Regions from separate parts of the Streptomyces sp. NPDC085524 genome, predicted to be linked through region 1. Evidence: riboswitches for the same ligand, from Rfam matches in the RefSeq annotation. Region 1 holds a riboswitch; the other holds the start of a gene.
The links. Region 1 has a riboswitch for ZMP and ZTP ahead of ACIGFK_RS23240 (bifunctional 5,10-methylenetetrahydrofolate dehydrogenase/5,10-methenyltetrahydrofolate cyclohydrolase). Riboswitches for the same ligand answer to the same signal wherever they lie in the genome.
Positions count from the first base shown of each region.

Region 2: linked by a shared signal. The riboswitch ahead of glyA (serine hydroxymethyltransferase) and the one ahead of ACIGFK_RS23240 (bifunctional 5,10-methylenetetrahydrofolate dehydrogenase/5,10-methenyltetrahydrofolate cyclohydrolase) in region 1 are both predicted to bind ZMP and ZTP.

Region 1 covers NZ_JBITTH010000015.1:39,558-51,462, forward strand. Annotated here, with positions in the region: gene ACIGFK_RS23220 (FAD-dependent oxidoreductase) at 1-1,392, shown strand, start outside; gene ACIGFK_RS23225 (helix-turn-helix domain-containing protein) at 1,436-2,230, shown strand; gene ACIGFK_RS23230 (hypothetical protein) at 2,216-2,632, opposite strand; gene ACIGFK_RS23235 (NAD(P)/FAD-dependent oxidoreductase) at 3,046-4,470, shown strand; gene ACIGFK_RS23240 (bifunctional 5,10-methylenetetrahydrofolate dehydrogenase/5,10-methenyltetrahydrofolate cyclohydrolase) at 4,661-5,506, opposite strand; ZMP/ZTP riboswitch at 5,573-5,666, opposite strand; gene ACIGFK_RS23245 (methyltransferase domain-containing protein) at 5,723-6,484, shown strand; gene ACIGFK_RS23250 (RNA polymerase sigma factor) at 6,698-8,284, shown strand; gene ACIGFK_RS23255 (hypothetical protein) at 8,367-10,157, opposite strand; gene ACIGFK_RS23260 (ATP-binding protein) at 10,255-11,316, opposite strand; gene ACIGFK_RS23265 (SRPBCC family protein) at 11,493-11,905, opposite strand, start outside.
Region 2 covers NZ_JBITTH010000025.1:66,413-82,465, reverse strand. Annotated here, with positions in the region: gene ACIGFK_RS31715 (hypothetical protein) at 39-674, opposite strand; gene purN (phosphoribosylglycinamide formyltransferase) at 897-1,520, shown strand; gene purH (bifunctional phosphoribosylaminoimidazolecarboxamide formyltransferase/IMP cyclohydrolase) at 1,517-3,112, shown strand; gene ACIGFK_RS31700 (hypothetical protein) at 3,235-3,843, opposite strand; partial or broken gene ACIGFK_RS31695 (RNA-guided endonuclease InsQ/TnpB family protein) at 4,154-4,771, opposite strand; gene ACIGFK_RS31690 (bifunctional methylenetetrahydrofolate dehydrogenase/methenyltetrahydrofolate cyclohydrolase) at 4,964-5,824, shown strand; gene ACIGFK_RS31685 (DUF3017 domain-containing protein) at 5,814-6,245, shown strand; gene ACIGFK_RS31680 (malate dehydrogenase) at 6,585-7,574, shown strand; gene ACIGFK_RS31675 (carboxymuconolactone decarboxylase family protein) at 7,689-8,180, opposite strand; gene ACIGFK_RS31670 (PLP-dependent aminotransferase family protein) at 8,228-9,640, shown strand; gene ACIGFK_RS31665 (hypothetical protein) at 9,789-10,625, opposite strand; gene ACIGFK_RS31660 (hypothetical protein) at 10,743-11,057, shown strand; gene ACIGFK_RS31655 (glutathionylspermidine synthase family protein) at 11,077-12,273, shown strand; gene rocD (ornithine--oxo-acid transaminase) at 12,351-13,556, opposite strand; ZMP/ZTP riboswitch at 13,666-13,756, shown strand; gene glyA (serine hydroxymethyltransferase) at 13,792-15,063, shown strand; gene trpS (tryptophan--tRNA ligase) at 15,429-16,053, shown strand, end outside.

The DNA of each region.
Region 1 (11,905 bases):
AACCTCGTCGCCCCGCGCGAGATGATGTTCGCCAGGTCGGGCGGCCGCGAGGACCTGCGCGGACCGATCCCGTGGCCGGAGCACTCCCCCGCCGAGCTGACGCCCGACGAGCTGCGCCGGGCCCTCACCGGGATCCTGCAGTCCCTGGTCCGGCTGCCCCTGCACGAGACGGCGTACTTCGTGAACCGCGTGCTCGTCTTCCTGACCAGCTGCGACGAGCGCCGCAACGACGTCTGGGAGCGGACCCCCTGGTGGGAGTTCGTGCGCGCGGAGCAGATGTCGAGCGAGTACCAGCGCATCCTCGCCGTCGGCATCACCCGCAACATCGTGGCGACCAAGGCCGAGGAGGCCTCCACCCGTACGGTCGGCACCCTCGGCGAGGCCTTCGTCTTCAACCTGCTGGGGCGCGGCGCGGACGGCCCGCCGGACCGGATCCTGAACCTGCCGACCAACGAGGCGTGGATAGACCCCTGGGAGGCCCATCTGCGCTCCCTGGGAGTGGAGTTCAGGATCGGCTGGACCGTGCGCGAGGTCCGGTACGGGGGCGGCGGGGTGAGCGGGGTCGTCGTGGAGGGCCCGGACGGCGCCCGGCAGACCGCCACCGCCGACCACTACGTCAGCGCACTGCCCGTGGAGCACGCCCGCCGCACCTGGAGCGCGGAGCTGCGGGCCGCCGACCCGATGCTGGGGCGCTGCGACAGGCTGGAGACGGACTGGATGACGGGCATCCAGTTCTACCTCACCGAACGCGCCCCGCTGGTCCACGGGCACCTCAACTGCATCGACTCGCCCTGGTCGTTGACCGCGATCCAGCAGGCGGAGCACTGGCCCTCGCGGGACTTCCCCGCCGACTACGGCGACGGGACGGCGGTCGACTGCCTGTCGGTGGACATCTCGGAGTGGGACAAGCCCGGGATCCTCTACGGGAAGACGGCCAAGCAGTGCACGCGCGAGGAGGTGGCGCGCGAGGTGTGGGCGCAGCTGAAGGCCTCCCTCAACGACACCGGCAAGACCCTCCTCAGCGACTCCAGGCTGCACTCCTGGCACCTGGACCCGGGTGTGGACGGGCTGGGTACCCCGAACCCCACCAACCAGGACGAACTGCTGATCCACCCGGTGGGCACCTTCCACAACCGGCCGAGCGCCGGCACCCGCATCCCGAACTTCTTCCTCAGCGGGGACTACGTGGCGGTGGACATCGACCTCGCGACGATGGAGGGCGCGAACACCTCGGCCCGGGCGGCGGTCAACTCGCTGCTGGACCGCGACGGCTCCCCGAGCGCGCGGTGCACGGTCCAACCGCTGTACCGGGCGCCGGAGGTCGAACCCGCCAAGCGGCACGACCTGTGGCGCTACCGTCTCGGCCTGCGGAATGTCCTCGACATGGGCTGAACCGGGCCGACTTGGGCCGCAGGTCTCGGATACCGTCGTGAGCATGACCACCACGACACCCACGGTCGGCGCCCTGCTGCGCACCTGGCGGGAGCGGCGCGGGATCAGCCAGCTGGAACTGGCGGGCCGCGCCGACTCCTCGTCCCGGCACATCAGCTTCATCGAGACCGGACGGTCCCGGCCGAGCGAGGAGATGGTCCTGCGGCTCGCCGACCGCCTCGACGTACCCGTACGCGAGCGCAACGCGCTTCTCCTGGCGGCGGGTTACGCCCCGCACTACGCGCAGACGGCCCTGGACGACCCGTCGATGGAGACGCTGCGCGAGGGCATGCAGCGGCTGCTGACCGGCTACGAGCCCTATCCGGCGCTGGTCGTGGACGCCACGTACGACGTCGTCGCCGCCAACCGGGGCATCATGATGCTGATGGAGGGGCTGCCGGAGCACCTGCTGACGCCGCCCCTGAACGCCATGCGGATCACCCTGCACCCCGAGGGCCTCGCCCCGCGCATCCACAACCTCAAGGAGTGGCGCGGACACCTGCTGGCCCAGATGGAGCGGCAGATCGCGCTGGCCCGCTCCGAACCGCTGCGCGCGCTGTACGAGGAGGTCGCTGCGTACCCGGTGCCGGACCGCCCGGGCGACGCCGCACCGGAGGAGGCCGTCCCGTACATCGCGCTGCCGCTGGTCATCGAGCACGACGGCCACCTGCTGTCCTTCGTGTCGTCGATCGCCACCTTCAACACGCCGATGGACGTGACCGTCGCCGAGCTGGCCATCGAGACGATGCTCCCGGCCGACCCGGCGACGGTGAAGTACCTGCGCTCACTCGGCGACTGAGCGCAGGGCGAGCTGCTGGAACAGGGCGAACGAGGCCACGGTGAGGCCCTGCGCCGGGATCCACACCAGCCCGGCGGTGGTGGGCGTGAACCAGACCAGCAGGGAGACCAGACTGAGCACGGCCCACGCGTAGTTCGTCTCGATGACCAGCTTCACGGCGAAGGTGTTCGGCCGGCGCCGCGAGGCGAGCCAGCCGACCGCGGCGCCGTACGCCACGAGCAGGATCCCGAGCTCCAGCAGCAGTCCCTGACCGACCCCGAGCAGCCGGCCGAGGGGGGCGGAGAAGGCCGCGTACGCCAGCCCGTTGCCGGTGGTCACCACGGAGTCGAGGGCGAGGAAGCGGCGCAGTGCGGTCTGCGGCTCGGTGGTGCGGGCGAGGGTGCCGAACAGGGTTGCGGACATGGGGAATCAGCCTCCATCGAGGTCGAACGGCGGGGTGGGGTACCGGGTTCCGGCCCTGAGTGCTCCCCCAGACTTCGTCCGGGAGGTGCCTCCTGCTCCGGAACCCGATGGCTCCACCTTGCCGCCCCCGCGCGACGGGGTCGATTACCTCAGGGGTCATGCCCGTTGCGCGCCCGTCGCCCGCCCGTTGCGCGCCCGCGGCTTCGACCGGGCCGCGGGAAGCCTGGCTTCCACTGGTTCGGCGGGGTACGGCCGGTTAGGCTTCACGGAGCCCAGCCCACTCGAACGTTTTGTCGACTTATGGAGAATCGGTGCGTGGAGGGTCACGTGTCCGGGGTCCGCGCCGGCTGCCTCCCGGCCGACCACACCGCGCCGCAGCCCCCGCGCACGGCCCCGACAGAGAGCACGACACGATGACCCAGACCTCCCCGCCCCGCCGCGCCGTCGTGATCGGCGGCAGCCTGGCCGGAATGCTCGCGGCCGCCGTCCTCTCCGAGTACGCCGCGGTCACCGTCGTCGACGCGGACCCGCTGCCCGCCGGCCCGGCGCCGCGGCGCGGACTCCCGCAGGCCAGGCACACCCACCTGTTGTGGTCGGGCGGCGCCCGCGCCATAGAGGAGATCCTGCCCGGCATCACCGGCGACTGGACGCGCGCGGGCGCCATCCGCCGCAGCCTGCCCACCGACCTCGCCACCATGACGGCCCAGGGCTGGATCCCCCGCGTCCAGGAGAAGCAGTTCAACATCTCCTGCAGCCGCGACCTCCTCGACTCGGTGGTGCGCGCCCGGGTCACCGCCCTGAAGGGGGTCTCCACCCTCCAGGAGAGCCGGGTCAGGGCCCTGGAGGGTACGGCGGCCCGGGTCACCGGCGTCCGCGTCGACACCCCCCGGGAACAGGGGCTGCTGCTGGAGGCCGACCTCGTGGTCGACGCCAGCGGACGCGGCTCGCGCGCCCGCACCTGGCTCGACGCACTGGGCGTGACCGGCATCCGGCAGGCCGAGGTCGACTCCGGTCTCGTCTACGCGACCAGGATCTTCGAAGCCCCCGCCGGAGCCCACGAGATGGGCTTCCCCATCGTCAACGTGCAGTCCGACCCCCGGGTGCCCGTCCCCGGGCAGACGGCCACCGTCGTGCCCATCGAGAACGGCCAGTGGCAGGCCACCCTCTCCGGGACCCGGGGCGGCCAGCCCACCGGCGACCCCGATGCGTTCATCCCCTTCGCCAAGGGCGTCCGGGACCCGATCGTCGGCGAACTCCTCGAAGACAGGAAGCCCCTGTCGGACGTCGCCGTCACCCAGGGCACCGCCAACCGCCGGATCTACTTCGAGAAGGCCGCCCTGCCGGACGGCTTCTTCGCCGTCGGCGACTCGGTGGCCACCTTCAATCCGCTGTACGGGCAGGGCATGACGGTCGCCGCCCAGGGGATCCTGGCCGTCCGGGCCCTGCTCCGGGGGAAGGGACTCGGCGACCCCGGCTTCGGCCGGGCGGCGCAGCGCGCGATCGCTCCGCAGGTGGGCACCGCTTGGGAGCTCGCCACCACGCAGGACATCCTGTACCCGGGGGCCACCGCCACCGGGATGGAGGCGGCGGCCGGGTCCGGGCTGCTCGACCGGTACGTCGGCCGGCTGATGAGGGGCGCCACCACCGACGAGGCGCTCACGGCGGCCCTGTTCAAGGTGGTCACCATGAGCAGCGCGCCCACCCACTGGTTCACCCCGTCCGTCGTCTGGCACGTACTGCGCGCGACGGACCGCACCGCCCCGCAGGCTCCCCCGCTCAGCTCCGCCGAACTGGCCGTCGCGGGCCTCAGGCCGCCCGTGCAGGGGCTCCGCCGGTGAGGACCACGGGCGCCCGTCACGCCTCTGGCCGCAGAACGGGCTGAACGGCCGCGGATCGGCCTTCCGGCCCCGCCCGCTGCGCCCTTCGCCCCCCTGCGCCCTGCGCCCCGCGCCCCGGGAAAGCACGACGCCCCGGGCCCGAAGGCCCGGGGCGTTCGCCGTACGCGTACGGCGTCCCGCCCGGCGGGGCTCAGAGCTCCGCGAGGTCCAGCCCGGCCTGCGCCGCGGCGGCCTGGACGGTCTGCTCCAGCAGGACCGCGATGGTCATCGGGCCGACACCGCCCGGGACCGGGGTGATCAGCGAGGCGCGGGCTGCGGCCGACTCGAAGTGGACGTCGCCGACGTTGCCCTCGTTGTACCCGGCGTCCAGGACGACCGCGCCCGGCTTGATGTCCTCGCCCCGGATGAACTCGGCCTTGCCGACCGCGGCGACGAGCACGTCCGCCTGGCGCACGATGGAGGACAGGTCCTGGGTGCGGGAGTGACAGTAGGTGACGGTGGCGTTCTGCTCCAGCAGCAGCATTCCGGCCGGCTTGCCCAGGATCGCGCTGCGGCCGACGACCACGGCGTGCTTGCCGGTCAGGTCCACGTCATAGGCGGCGAGCAGCCGCATGATGCCGCCGGGGGTGCAGGAGACGAAGCCCGGCAGCCCGAAGCCCATGGCGGCGAAGGAGTGCATGGTGACCCCGTCGACGTCCTTGCCGGGGGCGATGGCCTCGAAGGCGGCGCGCTCGTCGATGTGGTGCGGGACGGGGTGCTGGAGCAGGATGCCGCTGATCTCCGGGTCCTCGGAGAGCGCGGTGATGGCGGCCACCAGCTCCTCGGTGGTGGTCCCGGCCGGCAGCTCCACGTGGCGGGAGGTGATCCCGGCCTTGGCGCAGCGGTTCTGCTTCATGCGGACGTAGGTCACGGAGGCGGGGTCCTCGCCGACCAGCACGGTCGCGAGGCACGGCGCGGTACCGGTGCGCTCGGTGATCTTCGCCGCGTAGGCGGCCGTCTGCTCCGAGATGCGGCGGGCGAGGGCCGTGCCGTCCATCAGCTGGGCAGTGGCAGTGGCAGTCTGGGCAGTCGTCACGGGGTCTCCTGAACGTCGCTGCGGATCGCGGTTCGCCCAGGCGCGCGGCAGACGGCGTACCCGAGTACGCCGGGCCGCTCCCCGGTGGTGATCCACCCGAACGCCAGTCACGGCCCGCATCCACTGTAGTCGACATATCCGGTGGTCCACCGGCGCCCGGCCTGCGAGGATCAAGGCATGACGCGCACTTTCGACCATCTTGTCGCGGAAGCCGAGTCGGTCTCCGTGGACGGCTGGGACTTCTCCTGGCTCGACGGCCGGGCGACCGAACAGCGTCCCTCCTGGGGCTACCAGGGGCTACTGCGGGAGCGCCTGGCCCGCGTCCGGTCCGCCCTGGACATCCAGACGGGCGGGGGCGAGGTCCTCGCCGGGGCCGCCCCGCTGCCTCCGCTGACCGCGGCCACCGAGTCCTGGCCGCCCAACATCGACAGGGCGACCCGGCTGCTGCACCCGCTCGGCGCGGTCGTGGTGGCGGACACGGACGAGCCGCCGCTGCCCTTCGGCGACGAGGCCTTCGAGCTCGTCGCCAGCCGGCATCCGGTGACCATCTGGTGGAACGAGATCGCCCGGGTGCTGACCCCCGGCGGGACCTACCTGTCCCAGCAGGTCGGGCCGGCGAGCGTCTTCGAGCTCGTCGAGTACTTCCTCGGCCCCCAGCCGGAGGACGTCCGGGGCGCGCGGCACCCCGACGATGCCGTGAGTGACGCCACAAAGGCCGGCCTCGAAGTCCTCGACCTCCGCTCCGAACGGCTCCGCACGGAGTTCCACGACATCGGAGCCGTGATCTACTTCCTCCGGAAGGTGATCTGGATGGTGCCCGGCTTCACGGTCGGGCAGTACCGGGACCGGTTGCGCGAGCTGCACGAACAGATCGAACGTGACGGCCCGTTCGTCGCACACACCGCCCGTTTCCTCATCGAAGCCCGCAAAACGGACTAACGTTGGAGGCGGACGGAATCGCGCCCGACAGGTTGCCCGTCCACAGCGTGGCGCAGGTCACTCAATTCAGCGCGTAACGAATCGACTCGAGCGTGCGATGAACCGACAGGTGTCCTCGCGCGGCCCGGAATACAGACCTCCTCGGGCCTGTTTCCCAAGTTCGCGCGATGATGTCCCGCCGATCCCTTATCTGCTCGCAACGAGAGGCTCCTTGTGTCGCTCAGCCCGTCCCGTACGTTCCCTCCGGAGATCGCCGAATCGGAGGCCCTCGTCGCGCTCGTCGAGCGCGGCCGCGAGCAGGGTCACATCAACGGTGACGACGTGCGCCAGGCCTTCGAGGCCGGCCGCATCCCGGTGGACCAGTGGAAGCGGGTCCTGCGCAGCCTGAACCAGGTCCTGGACGAGGAGGGCGTCGCCCTCCACGTCAGCGCCGCCCCCGCCACGAAGGCCGCCGCCAAGAAGCCCCGCAAGGCAGCCGCCGCCCCTGCCCGGACCGTGACCAAGAAGGCCGTCGCCCCGCCGCGCCCCATCGGCGCGCGCAAGACGGCCGCCACCAGCACCCCGGCCACGGCCTCGGCGATATCCGCTTCGCCGGCCGCTGCAGCCGCCGACGAGGTGACGGCCGACACGGTCGCCGCCGAGCCGAAGAAGCGCACGGTCAAGAAGACCGCCGCGAAGAAGACCGCAGTCAAGAAGACCGCGGCTGCCAAGAAGACCGGTGCCAAGGACGCCGACGAGGGCGAGAACCCGGTCGTCGAGGGCGAGGACTGGGCAGCCGAGGACCTGGTCGACGAGCCCGAGGAAGAGGCCCCCAAGGCCGGCGGGCAGGGCTTCGTCCTGTCCGACGACGACGAGGACGACGCCCCGGCGCAGACGGTCATGGTCGCCGGCGCCACCGCCGACCCCGTCAAGGACTACCTCAAGCTCATCGGCAAGGTGCCGCTCCTCAACGCCGAGCAGGAGGTCGAGCTCGCCAAGCGCATCGAGGCGGGCCTGTTCTCCGAGTACAAGCTCGAAGAGGAGGAGGACCACAAGCCCGCCTTCAAGCGCGAGCTGGAGATCCTGGTCGAGGACGGCCGCCGGGCCAAGAACCACCTGCTGGAGGCCAACCTCCGCCTCGTGGTCTCCCTGGCCAAGCGCTACACCGGCCGCGGCATGCTCTTCCTGGACCTGATCCAGGAGGGCAACGTCGGCCTGATCCGCGCCGTGGAGAAGTTCGACTACACCAAGGGCTTCAAGTTCTCCACGTACGCGACCTGGTGGATCCGCCAGGCGATCACGCGCGCCATGGCCGACCAGTCGCGCACCATCCGCATCCCCGTGCACATGGTCGAGATCATCAACAAGCTCGCCCGCGTGCAGCGCCAGATGCTCCAGGACCTGGGCCGCGAGCCCACCCCGGAGGAGCTGGGCAAGGAACTCGACATGACCCCCGAGAAGGTCATCGAGGTCCAGAAGTACGGCCGTGAGCCGATCTCCCTGCACACCCCGCTGGGTGAGGAGGGCGACAGCGAGTTCGGTGACCTCATCGAGGACTCCGAGGCGGTCGTGCCGGCCGACGCGGTCTCCTTCACCTTCCTCCAGGAGCAGCTCCAGTCGATCCTGGGCACGCTCTCGGAGCGCGAGGCGGGCGTGGTATCCATGCGTTACGGCCTCAACGACGGCCAGCCGAAGACGCTGGACGAGATCGGCCGCGTGTACGGGGTGACCCGTGAGCGCATCCGCCAGATCGAGTCCAAGACCATGTCGAAGCTGCGCCACCCGTCGCGTTCGCAGGTGCTGCGCGACTACCTGGACTGAGCTGGCCCCCGGCACACGACGCCCCCGCACCGCCGTCCGGCGGTGCGGGGGCGTCGCCGTTCCCGGGAGGCCCGGGCCGCGCTCAGGTCAGGCGGAAGACCGGCCCCTTCGGCGTGAACGGCAGGGTGGCGCCCTGCGGGATCAGGAACGCGTGCTCGCGCCGGATCCGCAGGGTGTCGCACCAGCCGTCCGTGATCACCAGGACCGGGGCCCCGGGCGGGAAGTCCTCCGCCCGGAGCAGCAGGTCCACGCCCGGTTGCAGCTCGGTGCCGCCGCGGCCGTGGACCTTCACACGCCCGGCGATCTCCATCGGCGGGAGATAGCCCGCGTCGTACGGCGCCGCGTCGCAGAAGACGACCCGGGCGGCCGGGACGTCCCGGGCCTCCGCGTACGAGGCGATGGCGCCCAGCGCCTTGCCGAGCAGGGCGGCGCTCATCGAGCCCGAGCTGTCCAGCACCACGCCGAAGGTGCAGCGGGCCACCTCCTCGGGCGCGAACCAGCGGCCCGCGCGCGCAATGTCCGGGGTGGAGGCCTGGCGGCGGGCCGGGCGCGCGTACGACCGCACGGGCTCGGGCCGCGGCACGAACTCGTCGAACCAGCGGGCGAGCTTCGCGTCCCACGGCACGGGCGGGTGGGCCAGCGCCCGGATCTCCTGGACCAGCCCGGCGGGCAGCAGCCCGCGCTCCCCGTGCACGTGCAGGTCGAAGCCCTGGACCAGGCCGCGCCGGTAGAACTCGTCGAGGTCCGCGTACGGGCGGCGGGCGCCGTGCGGGAGCGGCTCGCCCAGGATGTCCCCGCAGCCCTTGCCGCGCAGGGTCGCGAGCCGCCGCATGCGGCGCAGGTCGCCGGCGATCCGGTCGTAGACCTCCTCGACCGAGAGCCCCTTCAGCAGCGGGTCGTACAGCAGGCCCTCCGGCATGCTGCCGATCCGCATCTCCACCAGCCAGCCGTTGACGACGTAGTCCGCGGCCACGTTGTGCAGGTACGGGTCCCGGGCGCCGCGGCGCTCGCCGTGGCGCAGGGCGGCGTGCAGCATCTCGTGGGCCAGGATGAACCGCCACTCCTCGTCGTCGAAGCTGCGCAGCGGGTTGATGTAGATCTCTCCGGCGGTGGAGCTGACGGCGGCGATCGCGATGCCCTGGGCGCGGGCCAGCTCGGCGTCGGCGACGACGGTCAGGCCGGACGCCAGGCCGCCGAGGAGGGGGTAGGAGGAGACGAACCAGTTCAGCGCGTGGTCCCAGGGGCGCAGGACGCGGCCCTCGTGGCCGCCGGCCACGGCCATGGTGGCGGAGACGGCCCGGGTGAGTGCGTGCGCGAAGGCGGTCTCCCAGTCGGGGACCGCGATGGCCGGGGTCGGCCAGCCGACCAGGACCTGGTCGGGGTGGTCCCCGGCGGTGCCGCAGTTCTCGTAGGCGGGCGGGATGCCGTCGCGGCGCCAGCGGGCGGCGATCAGTTCCTCGTCCCCGCCGGGGCACTCGGCCGGGAGGTGGTCGGGGGCCCGGCCGACCGGGAACGTCAGCAGGAACCGGTTGACGACGGCGCAGCGGGCGGCGAGGTCGAAGCGGTCGGGCTGCTCGCGGTCGTCCTCCTTGGCCGCCGGGACGTGCCCGAAGCCGAGGTGGAGCAGGGCGTGCGCGAGGGCCCAGGCCCACTCCCTCGGCTCGGCCCGCTTGGTGGGGTGGACGTGGAGGGTGCCGTTGGACGTGACGGCGACCAGGCCCCCGGCGGGGGTGGCGGCGCACCGGGTCTCGCGGCAAATCTTGCCGTTGACGGCGCCGAGCGCCGGGTTCCGCTTGACCAGGGCCAGGCCCTCGGCGAAGGCCTGGGCGGCCGGATCGGGCTTGTCCTTCTTGCCCCGCGCACCACGGCTCATACGGCGACCCCGTGCGGCGCGGGGCGGTGCGGCGCGGGGCGGTGCGGCGCGGGTCCGTGCGGCGCGGGTCCGTTGCCCGCCCGGGAGGGCACCCCGCTCATCGGCGGGCCTCGACCAGGCGGGGCATGTCGCGGGCGGCCTCGATCAGGAACCAGCCGGGCAGGACCGGCAGGCCGTCGGCGTCGTCGGCGATGACGGTCTGGGCGACCTCGACCGAGATCTCGGCGAGCTGCACGAGCAGCGACTTGGCCCGGTAGGCGGTCTCGCGCATGCCGGGCGAGACGTGGGTCTTGTCCGCGGGCAGGTCCTTGACCAGGCGGCCTCGGAAGGCGTCGGCCAGGTAGTACAGCAGGTCCCGGTCCTCCAGGCCGCGCGGCCAGTTCGCGTCCCCCTTCATGATCGCCTCGATGCCGTAGGCATGGCGGACGATCTTCGCGTAGCCGCAGAAGGAGACGGCGTGCGCCGGGGTGAGGGTGCCGTGCGCGATCACCTTCAGGGTCTGCTCGTCGAGGCCGGACCCGAAGGAATGGAGGGCGTCGGAGAGCATGTGCCAGGAGCGCGGGGTGGAGAACGGCTCCTCCGTCTTCGGCGGCTGGGACCAGAGGTGGTCGGGGCGGTCGGTGAGGTAGTCGGTGATCCAGGGGTGGATGCCGCTCTCGCCCGCCCAGACCAGCCAGTCCTGCGCGGAGGCCGTCAGGTGCACGTGGGTCAGGCGGTTCACGAGGGCCGAGGCGATGGGCCGGGCCAGCGCGTTGTCGGTCGCCCGGTTGCCGGCACCGATCACGACGGAACCCTCGGGGAGCTCGTAGGAGCCGATCCGGCGGTCCAGGATCAGCGAGTAGAAGGCCTTCTGCACATCGGGGCTCGCGGCGTTGAGCTCGTCGAGGAAGAGGCAGTACGGCTCGTCGCGCGCGATGACCTCGGGCGGGCAGAAGACGGACCGGCCGTCACGGATCTGCGGTACGCCGACCAGGTCCTCCGGGGCCAGCTGCGTGCCGAGGAGGCTCACGCATTCCAGGCCGAGGGAGTCGGCGAACTTCCGTACCAGCGAGGACTTTCCGATTCCGGGTGCGCCCCAGATGAAGACGGGCCGCACGGTCGCGAGGCCGAGGAGCAGTTCGGGGAGCTGGGCGGGGGTGACGGCGACGGCGGCCTGCACGAAAGCGGTGTCCTCAGGGCTGGGGTACGTGGTGCGCCCAGTCTGGTCGCACCACGTGCCCGGGAGCATCCGGTTTTCGGCCCGCCCGCGGGCCCGGGCTCCGGCCCGCCCACCGACCCGCCCACCGGCCCGCCCGCGGGCCCGGGCTCCGGCCCGTCCGCCGGCCGGGTTCCGGCTCAGACGGCCGTGTGCTCCAGCAGGTGCTTCAGCTTCTCCTCGCTGCGGGGCATCTCCCTGCGGACCATCGGCTTGACCGCGAGGGGGACGAGGGCCCGGCCCAGGCCGTGCCCTTCGAAGTCGACGGACAGGGTGACCCGGGACCTCGCCCCGCCGTCGAGGGGTTCGATGGTTCCCTGGACCTCCGGCCGCACCGGCCCCTCGATGCCGTGGAGGTGCCAGCTGCGCGGCCGGTCGAGCTCGGTGAACTCCATCTTCGTGGGGATCCGGCGCCTGCCGACCTTGCGGGTGACGACGACCTGCGAACCGACGTGGACGGGCAGATCGCCCATCGGGACGGCGGATACGGCGCTGTCCTGCCACTCCGGCAGGTGCGTGGGGTCCGTGACGTAGGCGAAGACCTCGTCCGGGC
Region 2 (16,053 bases), on a different contig from region 1:
GCCTCAAGCGCCGGCGGGGCTGGAGTTGCCCGGCTGGGCTACTGGCGGACCTTCAGGATGTCGCCCACCACGTTGTTCGGGAGCAGGGTGTTGCACTGGAGTTCCGCGGACTGGGTGAGGGCGTCGTCGCGGCAGACGTAGAAGTCCTTGTACGCCAGCTGCAAGGCGTACGAGCTCATCGCCAGCAGGATCGCCAGCGAGGCCGTGACCAGGCCGCTCACCGCCGCCGTGCGTTGCGGGCGGGCCGCCGGGCCCAGGGCCGCCAGGCCGCCGGGCCGGGGCTGGGACTGGGGCTGGTCCGGGTCGGCCGTCGCCGGGGCCGGGCGGCCGCGCAGGGCGCTGATGCCCCAGTAGAGGGCCAGCGCGCCCAGCAGCAGGCCGGCCGACGGGATGCCGAAGATCCCGAAGAAGAAGCCCCACATGCCGGCCAGCAGCGCGTACCGCGCCCGCCGCTGGACCGGGTCCGTCGGGTCCCAGCGGGCCGGGCCCCCCTGGCCGTCCGTGTTCCCCGGGTCCTCCCCGGGCTCCCGCCCCGGTCCGCCGCCGGCACCGGCGCGCGGCTGCCACGGCTGGTCCGGCCGGCCCTCCGGCGGAGCCGCGAACGGGTTGTCGTCCGTGGCGGGGGAGGAAGGCGTGGAGGGGGCGGAGGAGTCGGGCTGGCGGCGGTCCGGCATCGGGTGCGTTTCTTCCCCTGTGTCAAGGACGTCAGGGCGACGTCGAGGCGTGTATGCCAGACGCTACCGCCCGGCCGTCCCCCCGTCCCTCGGGGGCCGTCCGGTGTGCCGGTATCGTTGCAGGCGGTCGGTGGCTTCGTATGGTTCCCCGTATATCGGTACCCCGAAGTTTCGTATGACCACACAAGACGAACACCGCAATCCCGCGAGAAAGGGCCTCCCATGGCCGCCTCCCGCCTGGTCGTGCTGGTCTCCGGTTCCGGCACCAACCTCCAGGCCCTGCTCGACGCCATCGACGCCCACCCCGGCGGACCCGAGGGCTTCGGTGCCGAAGTCGTCGCCGTGGGGGCCGACCGAGAGAACATCGCGGGCCTGGAGCGGGCCGAGAAGGCCGGGATCCCCACCTTCGTGTGCCCGGTCAAGGCCTACGGGAGCCGCGAGGAGTGGGACGCCGCCCTCACCGAGGCGACCGACGCGTACGCCCCGGACCTCGTGGTGTCCGCAGGGTTCATGAAGATCGTGGGCAAGAAGTTCATCGACCGCTTCGGCGGCCGGTTCGTCAACACCCACCCCGCCCTCCTCCCCTCCTTCCCCGGTGCGCACGGCGTACGGGACGCGCTCGCCTACGGCGCGAAGGTCACCGGCTGCACGGTCCACTTCGTGGACAGCGGCGTGGACACCGGTCCGATCATCGCCCAAGGTGTGGTCGAGGTGCGGGACGAGGACGACGAAGCCGCTCTCCATGAGCGCATCAAGGAAGTCGAGCGCCAGCTGCTCGTCGACGTCGTGGGGCGCCTGGCCCGGCACGGCTACCGCATTGAGGGACGAAAGGTAACGATCCAGTGACCGCCGCAGACACCGCAGCGAGCAACGACCCGACCACGAACCAGCGGCCGATCCGGCGTGCGCTCATCAGCGTCTACGACAAGACGGGACTGGAAGACCTGGCCCGCGGCCTGCACGAGGCGGGCGTCTCGCTCGTCTCCACCGGTTCCACCGCCTCGAAGATCGCCGCCGCCGGAGTGCCCGTCACCAAGGTCGAGGAGCTCACCGGCTTCCCCGAGTGCCTGGACGGCCGCGTCAAGACCCTGCACCCGCGCGTACACGCCGGCATCCTCGCCGACCTGCGCCTGGAGGACCACCGCAACCAGCTCGCCGAGCTGGGCGTGGAGCCCTTCGACCTGGTGGTCGTCAACCTCTACCCGTTCCTGGCCACCGTCCAGTCGGGTGCCACTCCCGACGAGTGCGTGGAGCAGATCGACATCGGCGGTCCGTCGATGGTCCGCGCCGCCGCCAAGAACCACCCGTCGGTCGCCGTCGTCACCAGCCCGGCCCGCTACGCCGACGTGATCGCGGCCGCCCAGGGCGGCGGCTTCGACCTCACCGCCCGCAAGCGGCTCGCGGCCGAGGCCTTCCAGAACACCGCCGCCTACGACGTGGCCGTGGCCTCCTGGTTCACGAACGCGTACGCGCCGGAAGAGGGCGCCGTCCTCCCCGAGTTCCTCGCGGGCGCCTGGGAGCGCAAGTCGACCCTCCGCTACGGCGAGAACCCGCACCAGGCGGCCGCCCTCTACACGGACGGTCAGCCGGGCGGCATCGCCAACGCCGAGCAGCTGCACGGCAAGGAGATGTCCTTCAACAACTACGTGGACACCGAGGCCGCCCGCCGCGCCGCCTACGACCACGAAGAGCCATGCGTCGCGATCATCAAGCACGCCAACCCGTGCGGCATCGCCGTGGACGCGACCGACGTCGCCGCGGCCCACCGCAAGGCGCACGCCTGCGACCCGCTGTCGGCCTTCGGCGGCGTCATCGCCGTCAACCGCCCGGTGACCGTCGAGCTCGCCGAGCAGGTCGCGGAGATCTTCACCGAGGTCATCGCCGCCCCCGCCTACGAAGAGGGCGCGGTCGAGATCCTGGCCAAGAAGAAGAACATCCGCGTGCTCAAGGTGGACGGCACCCCGCACCAGCCGGGCGACCTGAAGCCGGTCTCCGGCGGCGCGCTGCTCCAGCAGTCCGATGTCTTCCAGGCCGAGGGGGACGACCCGGCCAACTGGACCCTCGCCACCGGCGACGCCCTCTCCGCCGACGAGCTCGCCGAGCTGGTCTTCGCGTGGAAGGCCTGCCGGGCCGTCAAGTCCAACGCGATCCTGCTCGCCAAGGACGGCGCCTCGGTCGGCGTCGGCATGGGCCAGGTCAACCGCGTGGACTCGGCGAAGCTCGCCGTCGAGCGGGCGGGCGCCGAGCGCGCGCAGGGCTCGTACGCCGCCTCCGACGCCTTCTTCCCCTTCCCGGACGGGCTGGAGATCCTGACGGCCGCGGGCATCAAGGCCGTGGTCCAGCCGGGCGGTTCGGTCCGCGACGAGCAGGTCGTCGAGGCCGCGAAGAAGGCCGGCGTGACGATGTACTTCACCGGCACCCGCCACTTCTTCCACTGACACCGGCGCCGGGGCCCCGACACGGGGTCCCGGTTCCGCAACGGCGAAGGCCGCGCCCCGCATTGCAGCGGGTCGCGGCCTTCGCCGTGCGTGCCGTACGACTCGTACGGGTCGTGCGGGGATCAGAAGCGCGGACGCTTGAACCAGGAGGCGCCGGGGGCGGAGACCATGGCCGCGAGGATGAGGCCGCCGATGGCGAGGCTGACGACGCCGCCGGCCGCACCCTGGCCGCCGTTGGCGGACGTGTTGGCGAAGTTCATGATGCCGCCGAGGATCGTCAGGGCCGCGTAGACGATCGAGGTGATGCGGACGCCGTTGCCGCCCTTGGCGTACTTGGCGCCGAGGACGACGGCCAGCACGCCGAGGGCGAGGATGAAGAGGCCGAGGGCGATCACGACGCCGCCGACCACGTCACCGGCCGCGCCGCTGTCCGTGGTGGACAGCGCGGCTCCGCCGAGCAGCGCGACGAGGCCGAGGATGATCTGGAGGCCGCCGACGACGAAGAGGAGCACGCGCGCCGTCTTCACCATGCCGGGCATCTCCATGGGCATGCCCGGGTAGCCGCCGGGGCCGCCGGGGTACGCCGGGTAGCCCTGGGGCGCGCCCTGCTGCGGGTAGGCGTAGCCGCCCTGCGGCGGGACGCCCTGCGGGGCCTGCTGCGGGTAGCCGTAGCCGGGCTGGCCCTGCGGGGGCTGCTGTCCGTACGGGTTGTTCGGGTCGCCGAAGCTCATTTGGGGTGTTCCTCCGTGGAAGTGCGGGGACGCACGGCAAACGCGCGGAGGAATTCTGCATCTTGCGGTCCGCCCCCCGGCCCTGCCCGCGGCACTCTTTTCCCTGCATCGTCGTCCGCCCGACCTTGACTTGTCCAGTTGGTTCGCGCGGGGCCGGGGAATCGTTGCGCAAGTGCATTGACTTCATTCCCTGCCCGTCGGCAAGGGAGTTCCACTCCCACGGGTGGCTTTTCCTGCTTCACCACGGACCGCCCCGATCGAGAGGAGGACTCCCGTTGAGGTCTTGCGCCCGTTCCACAGGCAGCGACCGGTTGCTGATCTTTTCTCCGGTCGACAGGGCGACGAGGGACATCAGCCCCATGTCGATGCCCACGATGTTCGTGGTGTTTGGCGGAGACGGGGGAGTGTCCTCGCAGAGCAGGGATACGAACCACCGCCCGGCGCTGTGATGGGACACGGTCACCGTCGTCGGCACCGCATCCGCAGGCAGCGGACGTGACCAAACGACATCCAACGGCTCGGGCATCTTCGCCAGAGTCAGGCGACCGTCCACGTAGCGGAACGCGCTGCGCGTGTACTCCGCCGAGCCTCGCGACTTCCGCTTCGACTTGAAGCGGGGGTGCTTCGACCGCTTCCCCCAGAAGCCCACGAAGGCTGCCTGGAGAGGCCGCAGCGCCTGCTGGAGTGGCACTGAGGACACCTCGGCCAGGTAGCTGAGATCCTCGGTCCGCTTCCACGCCGTGAGCATCGCAGACGTCTCGCCGTAGCCGACCCGTTCTCGACGCACCGACCAGGCCTCACTCCGGGCGGCGAGCGCCAGGTTGTAGACCTTGCGGACGCAGCCGAAGGTCCGTGACGGCTCAGCTGCCTGCACCTCCGTCGGATAGAAGCGGTATCGGAAGGCACGCTTCACGGAACAAACCGCCATGACCAGGACGCTAGGGTCGGTCGCGATCCGAACGCAAGCGCGGGTGAGAGCGTCACGCAGCGGTATGACGCCAACGGTTTCGAGTCCGGGCACGCGTTTCCTTGCCTGGATGAAACCGAGCCCGCCAACCGGAGAGGGGCTCGAGCGGGCCGTGACTGGAACCGGGGCCGCTCCATCCGGGAGGATGGGTACATGACCGCCCAGATTCTCGATGGCAAGGCCACCGCGGCCGCGATCAAGTCCGAACTGACCGCCCGTGTGGCGGCCCTGAAGGCCCGGGGCACCACCCCCGGCCTCGGCACCCTGCTGGTCGGCGACGACCCGGGCAGCCGCTGGTACGTCAACGGCAAGCACCGGGACTGCGCCGAGGTCGGCATCGCCTCCATCCAGCGCGAACTGCCCGAGACGGCCTCCCAGGAGGACATCGAGGCGGTCGTCCGGGAGCTCAACGACAACCCGGAGTGCACGGGCTACATCGTCCAACTCCCGCTGCCCAAGGGCATCGACACCAACCGGGTCCTTGAGCTGATGGATCCGCTCAAGGACGCCGACGGCCTGCACCCCATGTCGCTCGGCCGGCTGGTGCTGAACGAGCCGGGTCCGCTGCCCTGCACCCCGTACGGCATCGTCGAGCTGCTGCGCCACCACGACGTCGAGATCAACGGCGCGCACGTCGTCGTCCTCGGCCGCGGCATCACCGTCGGGCGCTCCATCGGCCTGCTGCTGACCCGCAAGTCCGAGAACGCCACAGTGACCCTCTGCCACACCGGTACGCGCGACCTGTCCGGGCTGCTGCGCCAGGCCGACATCGTCGTCGCGGCGGCCGGCGTCCCGCACCTGGTCAAGCCGGAGGACGTGAAGCCCGGCGCGGCCGTGCTCGACGTGGGCGTCAGCCGCGACGAGAACGGCAAGATCGTCGGCGACGTGCACCCGGGCGTCGCCGAGGTGGCGGCCTGGATCTCCCCGAACCCGGGCGGTGTCGGCCCCATGACGCGCGCCCAGCTGCTGGTCAATGTCGTCGAGGCGGCGGAGCGGAGCACCAGTGCAGGCTGAACCCGATGCGGAGCAGGCGGCAGGGGGGCGGCCGCCCGGTTCCCGCCGCTTCCCCTCCGTCACCCGGGACACCGCCCGCCCCGAGGGCAGCGGCCGCGCCGTGCCCGGTGCGGTGTCCACGCCCGCCCGCCAGTGGCCGATGCTCAGCGTGCTCGCGGCGACCGCGGCCGGGCTGCTGACCACGGCGCTGGGGCACCCGCGCATAGGCACCCTGGTGATCGGCATCGCCCTGATCGCGGCCTCCGCGATGCGGCGGCTGCTTCCCTCGGTGGGGATGCTCGCGGTGCGCTCCCGCTTCACGGACATGGTCACGTACGGGCTGCTGGGCGTGGCGATCACGCTGCTCGCGCTGGTGATCGAGCCCAAGCCGCCGCTGGAGATCCCGTTCCTGGAGGACGCGGTCCGCTTCACCGTGCGCTGAGCCCCCTGGAGGCCGGAGGAGAGGCCGGAAGGGGAGGCCGGAAGGGGGCCCGAAGGGTGAGCCGCGAGAGGAAGGCCCGAAGGGGAATCCCCCCGCGGACCCCGGAAGGGAGGCCCGGGGATAGCCCGAAAGGGTCGATGTGCAGGGCGGGAACCACCCTTCCGCCTTCGAACCCTCCGGTTCGTGTGCCATGCACCACAGGGACCGGGGGATCGAGCCGCTCGAAGGTCGGATAGCCTGACGGCGGATGTCTCTTCACATCAAGATTCACTGGGGAGCGGCGTCCTCCAGCACATGGGGCGGGACGCCCCAACCGCCAGCTGTCTAACGGAGAAGGCCATGACCCGCACTCCCGTGAATGTCACCGTCACCGGCGCCGCCGGCCAGATCGGCTACGCGCTGCTCTTCCGCATCGCGTCCGGCCACCTGCTCGGCGCGGACGTGCCGGTCAAGCTCCGCCTCCTGGAGATCCCCCAGGGCATGAAGGCCGCCGAGGGCACCGCCATGGAGCTCGACGACTGCGCCTTCCCGCTCCTCAAGGGCATCGACATCTTCGACGACCCGAACCAGGGCTTCGCCGGCGCCAACGTCGCGCTGCTCGTGGGCGCCCGCCCGCGCACCAAGGGCATGGAGCGCGGTGACCTGCTCTCCGCCAACGGCGGCATCTTCAAGCCGCAGGGCGCCGCCATCAACGCGAACGCCGCGGACGACATCAAGGTCCTGGTCGTGGGCAACCCGGCCAACACCAACGCGCTCATCGCGCAGGCCGCCGCCCCGGACGTACCGGCCGAGCGCTTCACCGCGATGACCCGCCTGGACCACAACCGCGCGATCACGCAGCTGGCCCAGAAGACCGGCTCGGACGTCACCGACATCAAGCGCCTCACCATCTGGGGCAACCACTCGGCGACCCAGTACCCCGACATCTTCCACGCGGAGATCGCCGGCAAGAACGCCGCCGAGGTCGTCAACGACGAGGTGTGGCTCGCCGAGAACTTCATCCCGACTGTCGCCAAGCGCGGCGCCGCGATCATCGACGCCCGTGGCGCCTCCTCGGCCGCCTCGGCCGCCAACGCCGCCATCGACCACGTCCACACCTGGGTCAACGGCACGGCCGCCGGCGACTGGACCTCGATGGGCATCCCGTCGGACGGCTCCTACGGCGTCCCGGAGGGCATCATCTCCTCCTTCCCCGTCACCACCAAGGACGGCAAGTACGAGATCGTCCAGGGCCTGGACATCAACGAGTTCTCCCGGAAGCGCATTGACGCCTCCGTGGCGGAGCTCGTCGAGGAGCGCGACGCGGTGCGCGAGCTCGGCCTGATCTGATCCCGGATCGCTTCACCGGAACGCCCCGGCGGGTTCACCCGCCGGGGCGTTCCGCGTTCCCGGGGCCGGCCCGGTGCGGACCCCCGTACCGCGCCGGGCCGGTCCGGCGCGGGATCAGGCCTTGTACATGCCCGGCTTGTAGTGGCCCGGCACCAGGCGGGTGGTGACGCCGATGCGGTTCCAGACGTTGATCGTCGCGATGACGGCGATCAGCTGGGCCAGCTCGCGCTCCTCGAAGTGCTTGGCGGCCTTCTCGTACACCTCGTCGGGCACGAAGCCGTCGGTCAGCACGGTGACGGCCTCGGTGAGCTCGATCGCGGCGAGCTCCTTCTCCGTGTAGAAGTGCCGCGACTCCTCCCACGCGGGCAGCAGCACGATCCGCTCGACGCTTTCGCCCGCCGCGATGGCGTCCTTGGTGTGCATGTCGATGCAGAAGGCGCAGTGGTTGATCTGCGAGGCTCGGATCTTCACGAGCTCGACGAGGGCCGGGTCGAGGCCCTTCTTGGCGGCGATCTCCAGGGCCAGGACGGCCTTGTAGACCTCGGGGGCGACCTTCGCCATCTGCATGCGGGGCGTGTGCTCGTGTGCGTTCTGTGTCTCGGTCATGTGATCAACCCTAGGGGCCGGGCGGCCCACCGATATGGTCCATATCCATGACGGATTCCCGGGCCACTTTCGGTGCCGACCTGCATCTGGACCTCTCCGCCGGGCGCGGCCTGCGGGCCGGGCTCACCGAGGCGCTGCGCGAGGCCGCGCGCAGCGGGCGGCTGGCGGCCGGCACCCGGCTGCCGTCCTCGCGGTCGCTCGCCGTCGACCTGGGAATCGCGCGGAACACGGTCGCGGAGGCGTACGCCGAGCTCGTCGCCGAGGGCTGGCTGACGGCCCGCCAGGGCTCCGGGACCCGGGTCGCCGAACGGGCCCGGCCGCGCCGGACCGCGGCCGCCGCCACCGGCCGGGTACGGCGTCCCGCGCGCGGCGGGCCCGCGCACGACCTCCAGCCCGGCTCCCCGGACCTGAGCGGCTTCCCGCGCGCGGCCTGGCTCTCGGCGGCCCGGCGCGCGCTGACCAACGCGCCGAACGAGGCCTTCGGGTACGCGGTCGACGCGCGCGGCCGGACCGAACTGCGGGAGGCCCTCGCCGGGTACCTGGCACGGGCGCGCGGGGTGTACGCCGACCCGGAACGGATCGTGCTGTGCGCCGGGTTCGTGCACGGGCTGTCCCTGCTGGCGGGGGCGCTGCGGGCGCGGCGGGTGCGGGAGGTGGCGGTGGAGGGGTACGGGCTGGACATCCACCGCGACCTGCTCGTGAAGGCGGGGCTGCGGACGCGTCCGCTGGGCGTGGACGCGGAGGGCGCCCGTACGGGCGAACTGGGCGCGGGCGGGCCGGGCGTGGGCGCGGTGCTGCTGACCCCCGCGCACCAGTTCCCGACCGGCGTCGCGCTGACCCCGGCCCGGCGGGCGGCCGCCGTGGACTGGGCCCGGACCACGGGCGGGCTGATCCTGGAGGACGACTACGACGGGGAGTTCCGCTACGACCGCCAGCCGGTCGGGGCGCTGCAGGGACTGGACCCGGACCGGGTCGTGTACCTGGGCACGGCCAGCAAGTCCCTCGCGCCGGGGCTGCGCATCGGGTGGATGGTGCTCCCGCCGGGGCTGGTGGAGGAGGTCCTGGCCGTCAAGGGCCCGACCGACTGGACCTCCAGCGCGCTGGAGCAGCTCACGCTCGCGGAGTTCATCACCTCCGGGGCGTACGACCGGCACGTGCGCGGCATGCGGCTGCGGTACCGGCGGCGGCGGGACGAGCTGGTGGCGGCGGTGGGGGACCGGGTCGGGGTGTCGGGGATCGCGGCGGGGCTGCACGCCGTGCTGGACCTCCCGGAGGGGGCGACGGAACGCTCGGTGATCCAGTCGGCGGCCTGGCAGGACCTCGTCCTGGACGGCCTGTCCCGCCACCGCCACCCCGAGGCGGACCTCCCGCCGCGCCCGGCGGTGGTCGTCGGCTACGGGACCCCGTCGGACAGCGCGTGGAACCCTGCGCTGGCCGCGCTGTCCGCGGTGCTGCCGTAGGGAGTGTGCGGCGCCGCTGTCGGAGGCGCGGGGTCCGGGGCGGAGCCCCGGTTCGGGAAGGGGCGGGGTGGGGGAAAGCCCCGCGCAGCGGTGCGGCTGAGCCTCCCGGGCAGGCTCCGGCCCCGCGCAGCGGCACGGCACCCCCGGTTCACGCCGGGGCCGGGTCCGCCGGGGCCGGGGGTTCGCCGAAGCGGGCCAGTGCCAGGGCTCCCGCCAGGGCCACCGCGAAGCCCAGCACCGCGAGCCACGTCAGGCCCTCGCGGGTGCGGTCGCCGAGCCAGGCCACGCCCACCACCGCCGGGCCGATCGTCTCGCCGAGCACCATCCCGGCCGTCGCCGCCGTCACGGAACCGCGCGCCAGCGCCGAGGTGAGCAGGAGGAACGCCGCGCCGCCGCCCAGCAGGAGGGCGTACAGCGCGGGGTTGAGCAGCTCCCGCAGGGAGAAGGAGTCGATGAGCCGCACCGACACCTCCACCACCCCGAACCCCGTCCCCGAGGCCAGGCCGAGGACGAGGGCCCGCGGTCCGTCGGGGAGCCGGCCGGCCGCCGCGCCCACGGCCAGCACCATCACCGCCACCCCCAGCAGCCCCAGCTTGAGGGCCAGGGAGCCCTCCCCTGAGCCCTCCTCCCCGGAGGAGAGCCCCAGCATCAGCAGCCCCGCGCACACCACCCACACCGCGCCCCACTCCGTACGCGAGAGCCGGACCTTCAGCAGCCGCGAGGCGACCACCGCCGTCACGGCCAGGCTCGCCGCCAGCGCGGCCCCCACCGTGTAGATGGGGACGTGGCGCAGCGCGATGATCTGGAGCACGAACCCGGCCGCGTCCAGGCCGAGGCCGGCGAGATACCGCCACTGGCGGGCCGCCCGCATCAGCAGCGCCGGGTCCACCCCGGAGCCCGTCCCGGGCTCCGCGGCCCGCGCCGCCATCGCCTGCAGAACGGACGCCGTACCGAAGCAGACCGCCGCACCCAGCGCGCAAATCATCCCAATGAGCACGAACTGACTCTAGGTCACGGTTTCTGCGACGGCCGGATTCCGTCGCCCCGGGGCACCGCTCTACTCTGTCCCGCAGTACGCCGGGTCCCAGGGGGAGCAGCAGACATGGACAGCAGCAACACCAGCCAGCGCCGCATGCGCTCCGGCGCGGTCGCCCTCGGCGGCATGGGCCTGCTCGCGGCGACCCTCGTCGCCTGCGGCAGCAGCGACGAGCCGGACAAGCGCTGCGCGTCCCGCTCCACGCTGGAGCACCTGAACAGCAAGGAGTGCAAGAGCGGCGGCCGCGGCTCGTACTACTACGGCGGCACCGTCAAGGCCGGCAACGGCCGGGCCTACGTCTCCGGCGGCAGCTTCGACAAGTCCGCCGTCACCCGCGGCGGCATCGGCGGGCACAGCAGCTCCGGCTCCAGCGGCGGCTGAGGAACACGGGACCAGGCACATGAAGCGGCACACCATCGAGCCCCGCCCCGACTGGCAGAAGACCGTCGAGGAGCAGGGGCTGATCTACCCCCTCACCCGCTACCCCGACGACTCGCTGCGCCCCTACTGGGACGAGAGCGCGTACTACTCCTTCTCCCTCCCCGAAGTGGAGGCGCTGGAGAACGTCGTCGAGGAGCTGCACGCCATGTGCCTGGCGGCGGCCGCACACATCGTCGACCACGACCGCTTCGCCGACCTCGGCATCACCGACGCGAAGCTCGCCGCGCTCATCGCCGACTCCTGGCGGCGCCGCGCCGAACAGCCCTCCCTCTACGGCCGCTTCGACCTGCGCTACGACGGCAGCGGCAGCCCCGCCAAGCTGCTGGAGTACAACGCCGACACCCCGACCTCCCTCGTGGAGGCGGCGAGCCCGCAGTGGTTCTGGATGGAGGAGCGCTTCCCCGGCGCCGACCAGTGGAACTCCCTCCACGAGCGCCTCGTCGACGCCTGGCGCCGGCAGGCCGAACTGCTGCCGCAGGGCGTGCTGCACTTCGCCCACTCCGAGACCGACGAACTCGGCGAGGACCTGATGACGGTCGCCTACCTCCAGGAGACCGCGGAGCAGGCCGGCATCGAGACCCACGCCCTGTCCGTCGAGCAGATCGGCTGGGACAGCCTCACCGGCCGGTTCGTGGACGACAAGCTCCGCTTCATCCGCGGCTGCTTCAAGCTCTACCCGTGGGAGTGGCTGGCCACGGACGAGTTCGGCCCGCAGGTCCTCGGTACGTACGACCTCGGCGGCGGCAGCGGTTCCACCTGCTGGATCGAGCCGCTGTGGAAGATGCTGCTCTCCAACAAGGCGCTGCTCGCGATCCTCTGGGAGCTCTTCCCGGAGCACCCGAACCTGCTGCCCGCCTACCTCGACGGACCGCGCGAGCTCGCCGGCACCACCGGTTACGTCGCGAAGCCGCTGCTGGGCCGCGAAGGCGCCGGCGTCACCCTCCACGAGGCGGGCGGCGACGGGGAGCCGTTCACGCCGGAGGAGGGCGAGCGGTACTGCTTCCAGGGTCTCGCCCCGCTGCCGGACTTCGACGGCAACCGGGTGGTGCTCGGCGCGTGGGTCGTCGAGGACGAGGCGGCGGGGCTCGGCATCCGCGAATCCGCGGGGCCGGTCACGGACGAGTACGCCCGCTTCCTCCCGCACGTGATCCTGTAGGGCGGGCCCGGCCGGGCGGGCCTCCCGGCCGGCGGAGCCCGGCGGCCCCGCCCTCCGGTCCTCCGGGTGCCGGGCGGCTACGCGGACAGCACCGACCGGAGCTGGTCCAGGCCCCAGTCCAGGTCCTCCTTGCTGATCACCAGCGGCGGGGCGATGCGGATCGTCGACCCGTGGGTGTCCTTCACCAGCACCCCCAGCTCCATCAGCTTCTCGGAGATGTCCCGGCCCGTCCCGCGCGAGGGGTCGATGTCGACGCCCGCCCAGAGTCCGCGCCCCCGCACGGCCGTCACCGCACCCCCGCCGACCAGCAGGTTCAGCTCACGGTGCAGGTGGTCGCCCAGCTCGGTGGCGCGCTGCTGGTACTCGCCGGTGCGCAGCATCGCGATCACCTCCAGGGCGACGGCGCAGGCGAGCGGGTTCCCGCCGAAGGTGGAGCCGTGCTCGCCAGGCCTGAACACCCCGAGCACGTCCCGGTCGGCGACGACCGCCGACACCGGCACCACGCCGCCGCCGAGCGCCTTGCCCAGGATGTAGACGTCCGGGACGACGCCCTCGTGCTCGCAGGCGAAGGTCTTCCCGGTCCGGCCGAGGCCCGACTGGATCTCGTCCGCCATGAACAGGACGTTCCGCTCGCGCGTGAGGTCCCGTACGCCCTGGAGGTATCCGGCGGGCGGCACCAGCACCCCCGCCTCGCCCTGGATCGGCTCCAGCAGCACGGCCACCGTGTTCTCGGTGACGGCGTGCGCCAGCGCGGTGAGGTCGCCGTACGGGACGATCTCGAAGCCGGGGGTGTACGGGCCGAAGTGGTCGCGGGCGTCGTGGTCCGTGGAGAAGGAGACGATGGTGGTGGTCCGGCCGTGGAAGTTGTCGGCCGCGACCACGATCTTGGCGTGCCCGTCCGGGACGCCCTTGACCTCGTAGCCCCACTTGCGCGCGGTCTTCACGGCCGTCTCCACGGCCTCCGCGCCCGTGTTCATCGGCAGCACCATGTCCTTGCCGCACAGGGCGGCGAGCTCGGTGCAGAAATCGGCGAACCTGGCGTGGTGGAAGGCGCGCGAGGTGAGCGTGACCCGCTCCAGCTGCGCGTGGGCGGCGTCGAGCAGCCGGCGGTGGCCGTGCCCGAAGTTGAGCGCCGAATAGCCTGCGAGCATGTCGAGGTAGCGGCGGCCCTCCACGTCGGTCATCCACGCGCCTTCCGCGGAGGCGACGACGACGGGCAGCGGGTGGTAGTTGTGCGCGCTGTGCGCGTCGGCGGAACGGATGGCATCAGCAGTTGTCGACACGGGGTCTCCGATCGTCCGTCAGGCCTGTGACGAGGGTGGCGTCACTTTCCATCCTCGCTCGTATACCGGGCGGAGAAACCTTTCTCGTGGCGCGCCCGCTAAGGTGGGCGGTACGCACGGCGACTGGCGTACGGAGAACCAACTCCGGGGGAGTCGTGCGCGCACGACCGCTATCAGGGCCGCTCGCCTGGGCCTCGCGGGGACGAGACACGAAATCGACCCCGGAGGAGCCGCCATGAGCGCGAACCACCGTCATCCCGCCCTTCTCGCGACCGACCCCGAACTGGCGTCCTTCGTCGCGGCGGAGGAGACCCTGCAGGCCGAGACGCTGCGCCTGATCCCGAGCGAGAACTACGTCTCGGCGGCCGTCCTCGAAGCCTCCGGCACCGTCCTGCAGAACAAGTACAGCGAGGGCTACCCGGGCCGCCGCTACTACGAGGGCCAGCAGAACATCGACCGCGTCGAGGCCCTGGCCGTCGAGCGCGCCAAGGGCCTGTTCGGCGTGGACCACGCGAACGTGCAGCCGTACTCCGGCTCCCCGGCGAACCTCGCCGTCTACCTGGCCTTCGCGAAGCCCGGCGACACGGTGATGGGCATGGCCCTGCCGATGGGCGGGCACCTGACGCACGGCTGGGGCGTCTCGGCGACGGGCTCCTGGTTCCGCGGCGTGCAGTACGGCGTGCGCGCGGACGACGGGCGCATCGACTACGACGCGGTGCGCGAGCTGGCCCTCGCCGAGCGGCCGAAGATCCTCTTCTGCGGCGGCACCGCGCTGCCGCGCACCATCGACTTCGAGGCCTTCGCGTCGATCGCCGAGGAGGCGGGCTCGATCCTGGTCGCCGACGTGGCGCACATCGCGGGCCTGATCGCGGGCGGCGCGCACCCGTCCCCGGCGGGGCACGTGGACGTGATCTCCACGACCACGCACAAGACCCTGCGGGGTCCGCGCGGCGCGATGCTGATGTGCCGGGAGGAGCACGCGAAGGCCATCGACAAGGCGGTCTTCCCGGGTCTGCAGGGCGGCCCGCACAACCAGACGACGGCGGGCATCGCGGTCGCCCTCCACGAGGCGGCGCAGCCGTCCTTCACGGCGTACGCGCACGCGGTCGTCGCCAACGCGAAGGCGCTGGCGGAGGCGCTGCTGGAGCGGGGCTTCGACCTGGTCTCGGGCGGCACGGACAACCACCTGATCCTGATGGACCTCACCTCGCGCGAGGTCCCGGGCAAGGTCGCGGCGAAGGCGCTGGACCGCGCGGGCATCGTGGTCAACTACAACACCGTCCCCTTCGACACGCGCAAGCCGTTCGACCCGTCCGGTGTCCGCATCGGCACGCCGTCGCTGACGTCCCGCGGCCTCGGGGTCGAGCACATGCCGGTGGTCGCGGACTGGATCGCGCGCTCGGTCGACGCCGCGGCGAAGGCCGACGAGGCGGCCCTTGCCGCCGTCCGGGCCGAGGTCACGTCCCTGATGGCCGCCTTCCCGGCCCCGGGCCTCCCCCTGGCCTGACCCCCCGCGCCCCGAGTCGTCGGGTGCGGCGCCGTTGCCGGGGGCTCCGCCCCCGGACCCCCGCTCCTCAGACGCCGGAGGGGCTGCAATTCCCCCGGCGGGGCCGGAGGACGGCGCTCAGCCGAAACCAGCCCCGCCGGCGTGTGAGGCGCGGGTTCCGGGGCGGAGCCCCAGGGACCCCCGCGCAGCGGACCGGTGGAAAGCGGTCGCTCGGCCGGGGTGGGATTCGGCCACCGCGCTACCCGGTGGTACGGCCGGCGCGCCCGCCCCGCCGCAAGGGGGCGCGGTCCGGCCGCACGCATTCTCCATCGGGTTCCGGACACCGGCGGGCCCGAGCCCGCCCCCGCACCTGAGAGAATGAAGCCATGGCTTCTGATCGTCCTCGCGCGCTCTCCGGCATCCAGCCCACCTCCGGTTCGTTCCACCTCGGGAACTACCTCGGAGCCATCCGCCAGTACGTCGCCCTGCAGGAGACGCACGACGCGTTCTACATGGTCGTCGACCTGCACGCGATCACCATGCCGCAGGACCCGGCGGCCCTGCGCGCGAACACCCGCCTCTCCGCCGCGCAGCTCCTCGCCGCCGGCCTCGACCCCGAGCGCTGCACGCTCTTCGTCCAGAGCCACGTGCCCGAGCACGCGCAGCTCGCCTGGGTCATGAACTGCATCACCGGCTTCGGCGAGGCCAGCCGGATGACCCAGTTCAAGGACAAGTCCGCCAAGGGCGGAGTCGGCAGCGCCAGCGTCGGCCTGTTCACGTACCCGATCCTCCAGGTCGCCGACATCCTGCTCTACCAGGCGCACTCCGTCCCCGTCGGCGAGGACCAGCGCCAGCACGTCGAGCTGACCCGCGACCTCGCGGAGCGCTTCAACCAGCGCTTCGGCCAGACCTTCACGCTCCCTGCCGCGCACATCGTCAAGGAGACCGCGAAGATCTACGACCTCCAGGACCCCTCGATCAAGATGTCGAAGTCCGCGTCCTCCCCCAAGG